DNA from 2 places in the Clostridium lapidicellarium genome. Region 1 is predicted to be linked to the other one. Evidence: a T-box and tRNA genes for the amino acid it is inferred to sense, from the RefSeq annotation. Region 1 holds a T-box; the other holds one or more tRNA genes.
What was found. The T-box of region 1 lies ahead of leuS (leucine--tRNA ligase). A T-box ahead of a tRNA ligase gene usually reads a tRNA of that ligase, here a tRNA-Leu.

Region 1 (6,398 bases):
ACATGAGATACCGGATGCCATCAAATTCAAGCTGAAGAGTGCGGCAGATGCGGCTTTCCATCTTGATGAGCAGATGCTGGAGATAAAAGATGAAATAAAAGACGCCCAAAAATTATTTGAAGTTAAGTCCAGCCTGGTATCGGATATAATGAATAACATACTGACGCTGTCTTCCATGGGAAAATTAACTGAGGCTACGAGATATCAGGTACAATTGAATAAACTGGCAGACGAAGGAGAGGTTTTTGAACTGGCCAGTCTATTGCACTCTACGGAAAAGGCACTTCAAGTTTATAAATAATATTAAATTTCCCGGATAATAAATAAGAGGGCAGCACGAAGATTTTGCAGTGCTGTCCTCCTATCAAATCTATTTTGCAACTATATTTACGAGTCTTCCTTTTACCACTATGACCTTTTTTATATCCTTGCCTTTGAGCAGGGATTTTATATTCTGGTTTGAAAGGGATAATTTTTCTATCCCCTTTTCATTTAGATCGGTAGGAATGTTTAACTTGGCTCTTATCCTGCCGTTTATCTGGACAGCTATTTCAACCTCTTTTTTTACAAGTGCATCCGGGTTGAACTCAGGCCATTTTTCATTGAAGATGGAGTAACTCATTCCTAGATTCTGCCACTGTTCTTCAGAGAAATGTGGTGCAAAAGGAGCCAGTATCCTTATGAAATCAAGTACACTGTCCTTTAACAGGGATAAATTCTTTTTGCCTTCCTGAAGATATTTGGAGAGTGCATTTGCAAACTCCATAATTCTGGCAATGGCCGTATTGAATTGAAATTTACCGGTATCCTCCGATACGGATTTTATTGAATGATTTCGTACATAATTTAATTCTCTTTCCATGCCGTCCATGGAAGTCTTACTGTTTTTTCCGTCTGCAAGGGCTTCCTTTGTGGAATTTACAATTCTCTCTATCCTGTCTACAAATCTGTCCATGGATTTAATACCATCTTCACTCCAGGCACCTCCTTCGGCATAGTCGAATCCGAACATGAGGTACATTCTAAATACATCGGAGCCGTATTTTTGTATGCAGCTGTCCGGGGATATGGTGTTGCCCTTGGATTTGCTCATTTTCTGGCCGTCGGGTCCAAGTATTATGCCCTGGTGTCTTAGAGAAAGGAAGGGTTCGTCAAAATTTAAAAATCCCATATCTCTCAGTGCCTTGGTAATGAATCTGGCATATAAAAGGTGCATGCATGCATGTTCCGGTCCGCCTACATACATATCTACAGGCAGCATTTTATCTATCTTTTCTTTATCGAAGGCCTGCTTGTCGTTTTTATTGTCCACATACCTTAAATAATACCAGGATGAACATACGAAGGTGTCCAGTGTATCTGCCTCTCTTCTGGCAGGTCTCCCGCATATGGGACATGTTGTGTTCATAAATTCCTCTGATTTTAAAAGCGGGGATTTTCCATCCGGAGAGAATTCTACATTATAGGGCAGTTTTACTGGGAGTTTATCTTCCGGTACGGGTACAATTCCACATTTGTCGCAGTATATTATCGGTATGGGGGTGCCCCAGTATCTCTGCCTTGATACCAACCAGTCCCTTAACCTGTAGTTCACCCTGGCAGATCCAAGACCCATTTTTTCAAGCTCTTTGGTTACAGCTTTTTTACCTTCTTCCGAGGATAATCCGCTGAAATTTCCGCTGTTTACCATCTCTCCATATTCTACGTATGGGAGAGAATTTCCTCCTTCTATGACTCTTTCAATGGGTAGTTTGTATTTTTTGGCAAATTCAAAATCCCTTTCGTCATGGGCCGGGACTGCCATTACGGCACCGGTGCCGTAGGTATTCAGTACATAATCGCCCACCCATATGGGAACTTTTCTGCCGTTTATGGGGTTTATGGCATATGATCCTGTAAATACGCCTGTTTTTTCTCTTGTTATGGATTGCCTTTCAATGTCAGTTTGTTTTCTTGCCTGTTCCTTATATTTTTCAATCCTGTCCTTATAGGCATCTCTGGTTATTTTGTCTACCAGTTCGTTTTCGGGGGATATGACTACATAAGTGACGCCAAACAGGGTGTCTACCCTTGTGGTAAATACACTGAATTCCACCGGAGAGTCAACTACCTTGAAAGTTACATTTGTACCTGTGGACTTGCCTATCCAGTGTCTTTGCATGGCCTTTGTCTTGGACGGCCAATCCAGTTTGTCGAGATCCTGCAGCAATTCCTCTGCGTAATCTGTGATCTTAAAAAACCACTGTGTGAGGTCTTTTTTGGTGACTTCCGTTCCGCAGCGTTCACAGCAGCCGTCCTTTACCTGTTCGTTGGCGAGCACTGTTTTACAGCTGGGACACCAGTTTGCAGGTGCTTTTTTTCTGTAAGCCAGCCCATGTTTGTAAAGCTGCAGGAACAACCACTGATTCCACCTGTAATAGTCAGGGTGGCAGGTGATAACTTCATTTTCCCAGTTGAACATGGCACCCATGGATTTAAGCTGCTTTTCCATGGTGCTGATATTTTTTTCGGTGGAGTCTTTTGGGTGAATTCCGGTTTTTATGGCATAGTTTTCAGCAGGAAGTCCGAAAGCGTCAAATCCCATGGGCTGAAATACGTTGTATCCCTGCATCCTTTTCAATCTGGCCCAGGAGTCCACGGGGGCATAGTTAAACCAGTGGCCTGCATGTAATTTGCTTCCTGAAGGATAGGAAAACATCTCCATCACATATAATTTATTGTCCAGATCGTTTTTGTCAAATTTGTACAGGTTTGTTTCTTCCCATTTTTTTTGCCATTTTTTATCAATTTCTACATTATACATAAAAATCTTCTCCTTTGCTTATAATCTTGTAATTAATTCCTATATCCGTTGTGAAATAAAAAAAACCCTTCGTCTCTTCTTTTAAGAGACGAAAGGTTTAGCTTCCGCGGTACCACTCTAGTTAAATCAATAAATTGATTTCCCTTGAAAAATAACGGTTTTTTACCGTATCTGATTTTCCAGATAAGCTCTTAAGGCAAGTTCATATTATATTCACACTGTTTTTCACCTTACAACAGCTCTCTTTAGTGATGTAAATATTACTACTCCTTATTCAAAGCTTTATGTTGATTTATCTTACATTCTATAATAATGGACAATGATTTGTCAAGAATTAATTTGAAAAATTGTTGAAAAAAGAGAACTTTCTTTGGAAAGCTCTCTTTTGGCTGCCCATGCTGGATTCGAACCAACAAATGCCTGTTCCAGAGACAGGTGCCTTACCATTTGGCTAATGGGCACTATTGTTGAAACTCAACAATAAATATTATATCATCAAAAATTTATATGTCAATAGCATATAATGTGAAAAAATTATTTTAATTTCCTGACAAAATATTTATTTATATAATTTATAAACAGTGTCAAAAGATAATCGTACAGTAAAAATACTACCTGTAACCCCAGTATTATAACATAAAAACGGGAGTTTATCTTTAAAAGTCCCGGGAAAAACAAGCTGTATATTAAGAGCAGCAAAACCATGCATATATTGAAGAAAACCAGCTTCAATATGATTTCAAGAGGTAATTTCTGACGCTTTTCGACATAATATTTGACAAGCCCGTATAGACCAAAAAATATTATATAAGATATTACCGCCATTCTGAATCCGCATATAATCATTGACAGTAGGGAAGTGGCGGCATAAACTGTAAATGCGCTTTTGAAATCCGTAATCAGTACTGCCAGCGGGATGAGCAGTGAGGACAGAACCAGTATTGAAGCTTTGTTTAAGGGAACTATGCTGCTTATATAGATCAGAATAACACCAACGGTAGTTAGAAGTCCTCCCTTGGCTATATTGGAAGCTGCATTTGTTTTTTCTGCCATTTTAAAATCACCTCTGTTGTTTTAATTTAGCATCCGCCGTAGTTTCCACCGCCGCAGAAACAGTCCAGGCAGTACAGTGTGGCACAGATGTTGCATATGTCGGGATCTTTTCTTTGATCTCCATAATATGGCTGCCTGTAAGAACGGTTTATTCCAGACAATTTATTGAAAGCACTCTGGTATTTAAAATTGTTCGGATCAAGCCTGCAGGCAGTGCTCAGGTTATTATAAGCGTCGTTGTACCAGCCTCTTCTTAAATTTAGAATTCCCATTAGATAATTCCACTCTGCATCCCTTGTCCCTACGTTCATGAGTTTTGATTCCGCATTTTTAAAGTTGCCGTTGTATATGTCATTTTCTACAGACTGATACATTCCGGAACTGTTTTCACTGCTGTAAGAATTTTCTCCTGTATCATAATGCTCTTGATTTGGGTTGCCTTTCATCAGATAATCATAGGCTTCATTTATCTCTCTCATTTTGTTTTCGGCCAAATCCCTGAGCGGATTGTTGTCATATTGATCAGGATGATATTTTTTAGCCAATTTTCTGTAAGCTTTTTTTATCTCTTCTTTTGAAGCATTTTCGCTTATTTCAAGTACTTCATATGGATTTTTCATTTTTGTAAACGCCCCTTCTAAAAACTTTATCCATTTTATCTAAAAGTCCATATTGTAATATATTATAGAGCAATTCTTCGTTTCTCTTTATGGGAAGTGCCTTAAAGGCATTCATACACTGTGCGGCACAGGTGCCTAAAATAAAATCTATTCTTTTTTCTATCTGTTTTGAAAATTCATCAAAACTCAGTTTTTTGCTGTTGAAACAGTGATCTATGGCATTGAATTTTTCCCGGCGCATATCTTCATTTAAATCGTCAAAAGCGTCAATTATATATATCCACTTTCCGAGATTGTACCCGAGAAAATAAAGTTTCTTTTTAATATCTCCATCTTGCGATGAGCTCAGTATAAAACCTGTAAGCTCTCCAAAGGGATTGGCCAGGAAATCTATGGATTTATTTCCGGAATCCTTTTCCAGCTTGTATAGATTCCGAAGTTTATTTTTTATAACTTGAAAATTTTTCTTGAAATTTTCAGGCATGGAATTCAGATATCTTCTGAGATAAACCGACAATATCCTGCTTTTTATGGATTTTTCATCTTTTGTATCATCCAGAAGTTTGAAATACACAAGCGATATGCTGCAGAAGGCAGCATATTTTAAAGAAGGATTATCTTTCAAAATGATTTTTTTCTTTACAGGGTGGATGATACATCTTTTTTTAATGTAGTTTTGTCTGCCTTCTTCCAGAGAGTCTAAAAGTATTGCCAGGAAAGTCATGTCATAGTTTAAGAAAATTCTGGGGAAATCCCCTATATTGTGTTTTATGGATTTACACAGTCCGCAGTAATATGCCTTGAATTTTTCATAATCTTTTATTTTAAGTTCCATTTTGTAAGGAGTTACATAACCAAACATATATTCACCTGCTCTGAAGTATCTCATATATGGTCTTTGATGTAATATCTTTCATGGAATATCCAAGTAAATTTACTATTTCAGCAAGTTCTCTGTCATCTGCGGTTTCTATTTCAACATAGGCAAAGGGACAAAAGGATTTATCATTTATGTCCATTTCAATTAGACTGTTTTTATACTTATAGCTTTCCCTATATTTTTTTATTGATTGCAGCAATTTTAATCCAAGAGATACAAATATTTTTTTACCAGATTGCAGGTCTGATATTTCTGCTTCATTTTCTTCCATTACCTTATATTTCCCCTGGCTTAAAAGTTTTTTTGTAGTCATATAAAAATGTTTGGAATCATGTATTAGATCTTCCACTGCCCTTATCCGTGCATAACCCCGATTTTTTACAAGTCTCCCGTCTTCAAAGTCATATATGTAGTTTGTTTGATTTTCCATTTTGACTTTTGAAGCTGAAGTATTTTTCAATTTTAACCGTATATCATCGGGATTTATTTTTATTATTCTTGTTTCACATTCTTTTATGTGGGCTCACCTCCTGGTGTTCAGATTGCCACTATTTGAATTATACCATAAAATTCAGCGGCAAAAAATTAATTATGTGAAAATTAAAGGGATTATAACTATAAAAAATAGGAGATTTTCTCAAATTAAAGGGAAATCTCCTAATACATGATAGATATTTATCTAATTCAAAGAATTTTCTGAGCCAAGTACATTTGCTATCTTATCTTCTACTACTTTTTGTATTGCATCTCTGCCTGCCCCCAGATATTTTCTAGGGTCGAATATCGTCGGATCGTCACCGAAAGTTTTTCTTGCAGCAGCAGTCATGGCTATTCTTAAATCCGTATCCACATTTATTTTGCATACTGCCATGGAAGAAGCTTTTCTGAGCATGTCTACCGGAATACCCTTGGCTCCCTTTAAGTTACCTCCATATTTATTGCAGGTTGCGACAGCATTTTGATCTACTGATGAAGCTCCGTGGAGAACTATAGGGAAATTAGGCAGTTTGTTTTGGACTTCTTCCAGTATGTCGAATCTCAG
Region 2 (6,398 bases), on a different contig from region 1:
ATCCTTTAAACTCCCAGCTACACTTCTTAATGAAAACCTAATTATCCTTGTCAATATAGCCTTTTGTTCTAAAAATGCCTCCTTAGATATTATAACCTTTTCGGGCTTTATATCACAATATTTTTTGAATTTTTCCCTTGAAATATATTCTAGATAATCATTATCAATCTTTATCGTATCCGAAAATCTATTTAATACCTCAATTATATTTTCATTAAAATTTTTACGTATATAGGGTATAAGTTCTAATCTTATTTTATTTCTGGAAAACACATTTTGAAAATTAGTCTTATCAATCCTAGGTTGGAGGCCATTTTTATCACAATATCTTTCAATTTCAGCTCTTGTAGTATGTATCAACGGCCTTACAAACACATCATCTCTTACAGGTCTTATTCCAGTAAGTCCATCCAGTCCAGTTCCTCTTATAACCCTCATTAAAATAGTTTCCGCCTGATCATTGGCATTATGGGCTATAGCTATTTTCTGGGCTCCAAGTTCGCTTTTAAGTTTTTTAAAAAACTTATATCTTTCTTCTCTTCCCGCACTTTCACAAGATATGTTCTTTTCTCTGGCCACATTATTTATATCTATTTTTAAGCTTCTAAAACCAATTCCCAAATTTCTACAAAAATTTCTTACATATGATTCATCTTCATCAGCTTCACTGCCTCTAAGACAATGATTTACATGAGCTGCAACCAGTGCTATATTTAATTTTTTGTGCAAGACATACAATATATGTAAAAGGCATATAGAATCTGGTCCCCCCGATACAGCTACTATCACTTTATCATTTTCATCAAACATTTTATTTTCCTTTATAGTCTTCAACACAGATTCTATCAAGACAAGCACTTCCTACATCTAAAAATCTAAATTATATAATATATTATTATATTATACCATAAATAAAATATCTTTTGTCTTTAAATAATTATACTACTTATTTAGGCTGTTGATTCACCATAGATCATCAACAGCCCAATTTCCTATTATTAGATTAGGAATTTTATTATGTTTTTTATCAATAAAGGCTATATACTTTCTCGACTACTACTGTCATGTCATCCTTCACTTTTCCCCCGGATATTTCTTTAGCTTTGTCAATTATAACCTGGCACATTTCCTTCGGATCCGTACAATCCAATTTTCTTAAGAATTCCACCATCCATTGAAAGTTGCCCGTAGAACCGCTATCGCAGTCAAGCACTCCATCACTTACCATAACTATAAAATCTCCGTTTATTATTCTTTTATCGGTTATGTCTATATCTGGTTTATCCAATATCCCAATGGGAAGAGTCTTGGATCTTATAACTATAATATCATCTCCTCTTTTTATAAAACTAGCTGCTGCACCCATTTTTATGAAATTTATTTCTCCCTCATACAGATCTATGCTGCTCAAGTCCAGAGTGGAAAACTTCTCGTCTTCATTAAATTTAATTCCCATGATAGAATTTATGGTATTGATTGCCGTCATCTTTTTAAATCCCGAACCGGTAAATTTTTTTATAAGCTCAACAGTAGCACTGCTTTCTTGATCTGCCTGGGGTCCAGATCCCATTCCATCACTTATTATTGTCATATATGTCCCATCTGACAATTCACCAAAGCTATAGTTGTCCCCATTATATTTTTCTCCATCCTTACAATTTCCGCTTACGCAGGCAGATATGTGATATTTGGGCATTTCTTTAAAAATTATACTGCAGGTACCTACAGAATAATCTATATTGCACTCACTGTTGCTCACACACATCAATTTACCTGAAACATTATTTATAAGCGGCAATACATCTTTCACACACTGCTGCTTTCCACCACAAGCTTCCATAGAGAGATTTACAATCAAGTGGTCCCTTTCGTCATTAAAACAAAATACATCCATGTAATGGATATTTCCCTTGTTTAAAATTCTGCGAATATCATTTTCAACTTTAGAATTAAACTTTATATTAGAATGAAAATCCTCCGCTATTTCTGACACTGTATCACCCATATTTTTTATTTGGGAGGCCAGAAGTTCCCTGCATTCCCCCAATCTTACCCTCCACATTTCATCTATAATGTAATTATTTACAATTTCCTCAGTATTTTTCATTAAAAAAGTCCTCTGAATGCATTTTCTCTGAATTTCTTCCGGTATATATTTTTTATTTTCCTGAAAGTTCTGTATCAATTCTGCAAATGCATTATAGGTATAAAAAGTCTCTCTTCTCCAGCACATGGACTTCATGTCACAGCTTGTACAAACTCTATCGGCTAAGTTTTCTATAAGAGCGCTGCTTTTATTTTTCATCGCCAATTTATCGTTTTCAGCCAATTTAGCTAAAACAGATGACATATTACCAAGTACACTGGAAAAATTATTTAATTTCTTGGTAAAAATAGCTTTGATCTTATCTGCATAATTTTCTTTTAAATGCCTTTGCTTTTCCTGGCAATCCAGTTCCAATTCCAATTTTTTATATATTTTTTTAGGTATGGATAGAAATACAATACAACTTATGATTACTTCTACAATTTTAAACTCGGCACCTATATTAGAATACATTTTTAATACAGCAAAAGTAACAATATAAGCTGAAGCGCTAAACAATTTACCCGTCTCCCTAAATACACCCGATATTAGGCCGCATAATCCATAAACTGCAATATAAATTATAACATTATTGGAAGTAACTCCTATAATAGCTCCCATTGCCACTCCTGCCGCAGCACCTGAAGTGCTTCCCTTTACATAACCTAATATGAGGATAAAACTTAAAGCTATTGTATTCCTAAGAGATATTCCGCCTATACTGCTTCCCCAAGTTCCGGCTATAATCAAAGATATGGTTATAGCCATACTAATTATTTCTTCGCTGCTGTACAGATGTCGAGTTTTTGATTTTTTAAAACATATTATAGAGTAATTGATAATATAATATAATGAGAAAACACACGTAACTTCAAAAACAGAATTAAGAGCAGCTACTCCAGCAGTTAACTTAACTACAAGAAACTTATAAAAAAGAAATTCTAAAAATGTAGCTGAAAACAGAAAAACAAGTTTTTTGTTTCTATCAACGCCCTTTAGAATATAATTTAAAAAGGCTAATGTAACAATTATCGTGCAATACATTGGTAAATATTTTACATTTCCATATATAGATATGTACCCGAGAAACGTGCCGGTGGCAGCCATCAGTGAAGGCACCTGTTTTTCACATACCGCTATGGATATGAAAAATGCTATCCCAAAAGGTGCCATAAGATTTACCATCATAACCCTTCCCACCAAGAAACCTGCTAAAAAGTAAAATGCCAATTCAATAATGGAATCCAAATTTTTAAATTTGCTTTTTTTCCTTTCACAACCTATCTTTTTTGTCCGTTGATAAGGAAAAACCTCCGCTCTATATTGCAAAAATATCACCTCACTATATAAAATCACTTTCTTTATTATAGCAGTCTCTTATGGAAATAAATGTCAGAAGGTGAGGTGTATTCATATTTTTTTTAAGACATTAATTTCTATGTTTTTTTTATAATCTTTATTTTAGACAATTACGTTAAAAAAATTCTATTTCACACTTTTTATCCACATATAATATTCAATATTTATCCACAGTGTTCATAATTTTACCTGCAGGCTAAAATACACAAAGTTCTATGTAGAACTCTGTGTACAAATCATAAGGGACCTGCTAAATTTAGCAAGTCCCCGGTTTTGGTAGCGGAAATAGGATTTGAACCTATGACACTTCGGGTATGAACCGAATGCTCTCGCCAACTGAGCTATTCCGCCATATTATATAATTTTGGTTGCGGGGAAAGGATTTGAACCTCCGACCTTCGGGTTATGAGCCCGACGAGCTACCAGCTGCTCCACCCCGCGACACTATGTACCACTTCTGCTTAACTTATAATAACTAACCGTATACTTCATTTAATTTGGTTGCGGGGAAAGGATTTGAACCTCTGACCTTCGGGTTATGAGCCCGACGAGCTACCAGCTGCTCCACCCCGCGACACTATGTACCACTTCTGCTTAACTTATAATAACTAACCGTATACTTCATTTAATTTGGTTGCGGGGAAAGGATTTGAACCTCTGACCTTCGGGTTATGAGCCCGACGAGCTACCAGCTGCTCCACCCCGCGACACTATGTACCACTTCTGCTTAACTTATAATAACTAACCGTATACTTCATTTAATTTGGTTGCGGGGAAAGGATTTGAACCTCTGACCTTCGGGTTATGAGCCCGACGAGCTACCAGCTGCTCCACCCCGCGACAATACACTGGTGCTGAAGACCGGAATCGAACCGGTACGGGTTTTAAAGCCCGCAGGATTTTAAGTCCTGTGCGTCTGCCTGTTCCGCCACTCCAGCAGTAATTAATGACCTATCGATTGACAACATAAGTTATTATATATGATAAATAGAATATTGTCAACAATTTTTAAAGCCTAACTTTTTTATTAAATAAAGGAGATCTTTTACAGACCTCCTTATATTATATGATCAATAATTAGACGATCTCTTATAACCTTTTCCCTTCGAATCCTGGTGCTTCTTTATATCTTGAAATCTCTCCTCACTATCCTTTAAAAACTTAGACAATCTATCTTCAAAAGTACCTTGATTCTGCTTGTTGCTTTCCTTTTGCCAATCTATTTCTAATGGTCTCAAGCTTTTCTTATTGTGTGACGCCTGTTTTATTGATAAACTCATTTTGCCATTGTCATCAATAGAAATTATCTTGACTTTCACTTTATCCTTTTCCTTTAAATAGTCCCTTATATTTTTAACATAATTATCTGATACTTCAGATATATGGACTAAACCAGTTTTACCCTCAACTTCTACAAAGGCTCCAAAGCTAGTAATATTAACTACTGTTCCCTCTAGTATGTTTCCTGCCTTCAAGGTCATATTAAAAAGACTCCTCCTTAAAAATAATACTTATATATATTAACATTTTATTCTTCTGACTTTACTCAATCAAAGTAGGATTTCCTGGATTTTCCCCTGAAAATTCTTCCTGCTACACAATTACTTATCCTCCATCATACTGCAGATACAATTTACAATCAATCATCATTTATTTACATTTATTACAGGAGTTTCACCTTCTTTAATAAGACCTAGTTTTTCTCTAGCCAATTTCTCTATATATACGTCAGATGCAGACATTTTAACTTCATCCTGTAATTTTTGATTTCTAACCTTTAATTTTTGCTCTTCAGATTTCGTTTCAGATATTTGTTTTTTTATATTCTGCATGGTAATTTGCTGACTTACAAATATATAACCTATGTATAAAACCAACAATAAAAGGAATATATTTTTCCATTTGATTTTTATTTTCAATAACAATCACCAGTTTCTTTAATTAAAAACTTTTCTTCAAAATCATTCTAAATAGTATTATAATTATATTGTAATTTGATTTTTAATTTTCTTCAAGTTAATTCTTATAATTTTTTTTTATTTTTTTTCTTAACAATATAATCGGCATATTGGAAAAAATATATAAGTACATTTAAAATCACTCTAAATACCCTCCCAATTATTTTAAATAATTTTCTATAAAAGCTAATAAGTACAGGACTAAAAATCTTTAAATATAAATATATCCCAACTATCAGCAAAATGTAAACATACATTCTCAGATAAGCATAATTGGTATACATTAAAAATATAAATACAACTATAGCCGTAAACAGCCAAAATAAAGTATCTTCTATAAACACTATTATTTTATTTAAACCGGTCAATCCCCTTATCAATCTATAAAAATCAAATAACACTCCTGTTATTATTCCTGCCATAATACTGCACAATATAATTCTGAGCTGATCACTTATTGATATAATCATAATAGCCCTTTCCAGTTAAAAACTACTTAAACATTTTTGACAACAAATGATGCTTTTTTTTCTTAGGCTCATTGTTTATATAAATGCAGGAGTTTATAGTACCTATTATACTAACATCACCATTTTGTACATCTAATTTATTCATCTTTAAATTCTTACCCTTGATATTGAGAATTCCAAGATTAGTATTTAAAGATATCTGATCTTCATTAAAACTTATAACTTCAATAATACCGGTCAGTATTAATTTTTTTCTATTTTCAAGACTCAGCAGGCTTTTTTTGTCTTCCAGCTTTATTTCTTTTTTCTCCATAAAACATCCCCTCCACCTATAATAAATATATGTGATGGGAATAATTTATATTACTTTCTATTTTACATCTTTTGTATCCGTAATTATCTCATACATTTTCTGGGCATCTTCTTTTTTGGTATGATTTTTAATATCTAAAATTTTTGCTTTAAGAGAACTATTGGCATATTTAATCTGTATTATATCTCCGCCTTTAACCTCGGTACTCGGTT

Region 2: it encodes a tRNA-Leu, which carries the amino acid that the T-box ahead of leuS (leucine--tRNA ligase) is inferred to sense. The anticodon was not compared.

What each region holds. Positions count from the first base shown of each region.
Region 1 is NZ_JBGFFE010000002.1:174,299-180,696, reverse strand. Features, by position in the region: gene yjbM (GTP diphosphokinase) at 1-301, shown strand, start outside; gene leuS (leucine--tRNA ligase) at 371-2,803, opposite strand; T-box leader at 2,885-3,090, opposite strand; tRNA gene AB8S09_RS02855 (tRNA-Gln) at 3,190-3,264, opposite strand; gene AB8S09_RS02850 (hypothetical protein) at 3,338-3,856, opposite strand; gene AB8S09_RS02845 (J domain-containing protein) at 3,883-4,476, opposite strand; gene AB8S09_RS02840 (DUF5685 family protein) at 4,460-5,338, opposite strand; gene AB8S09_RS02835 (class IV adenylate cyclase) at 5,343-5,873, opposite strand; gene fba (class II fructose-1,6-bisphosphate aldolase) at 6,036-6,398, opposite strand, start outside.
Region 2 is NZ_JBGFFE010000006.1:12,206-18,603, forward strand. Features, by position in the region: gene tilS (tRNA lysidine(34) synthetase TilS) at 1-849, opposite strand, end outside; gene spoIIE (stage II sporulation protein E) at 1,028-3,415, opposite strand; tRNA gene AB8S09_RS05885 (tRNA-Met) at 3,720-3,796, opposite strand; tRNA gene AB8S09_RS05890 (tRNA-Met) at 3,811-3,886, opposite strand; tRNA gene AB8S09_RS05895 (tRNA-Met) at 3,944-4,019, opposite strand; tRNA gene AB8S09_RS05900 (tRNA-Met) at 4,077-4,152, opposite strand; tRNA gene AB8S09_RS05905 (tRNA-Met) at 4,210-4,285, opposite strand; tRNA gene AB8S09_RS05910 (tRNA-Leu) at 4,295-4,383, opposite strand; gene AB8S09_RS05915 (S1 domain-containing RNA-binding protein) at 4,516-4,926, opposite strand; gene AB8S09_RS05920 (FtsB family cell division protein) at 5,092-5,364, opposite strand; gene yabQ (spore cortex biosynthesis protein YabQ) at 5,469-5,873, opposite strand; gene yabP (sporulation protein YabP) at 5,896-6,186, opposite strand; gene AB8S09_RS05935 (RNA-binding S4 domain-containing protein) at 6,244-6,398, opposite strand, start outside.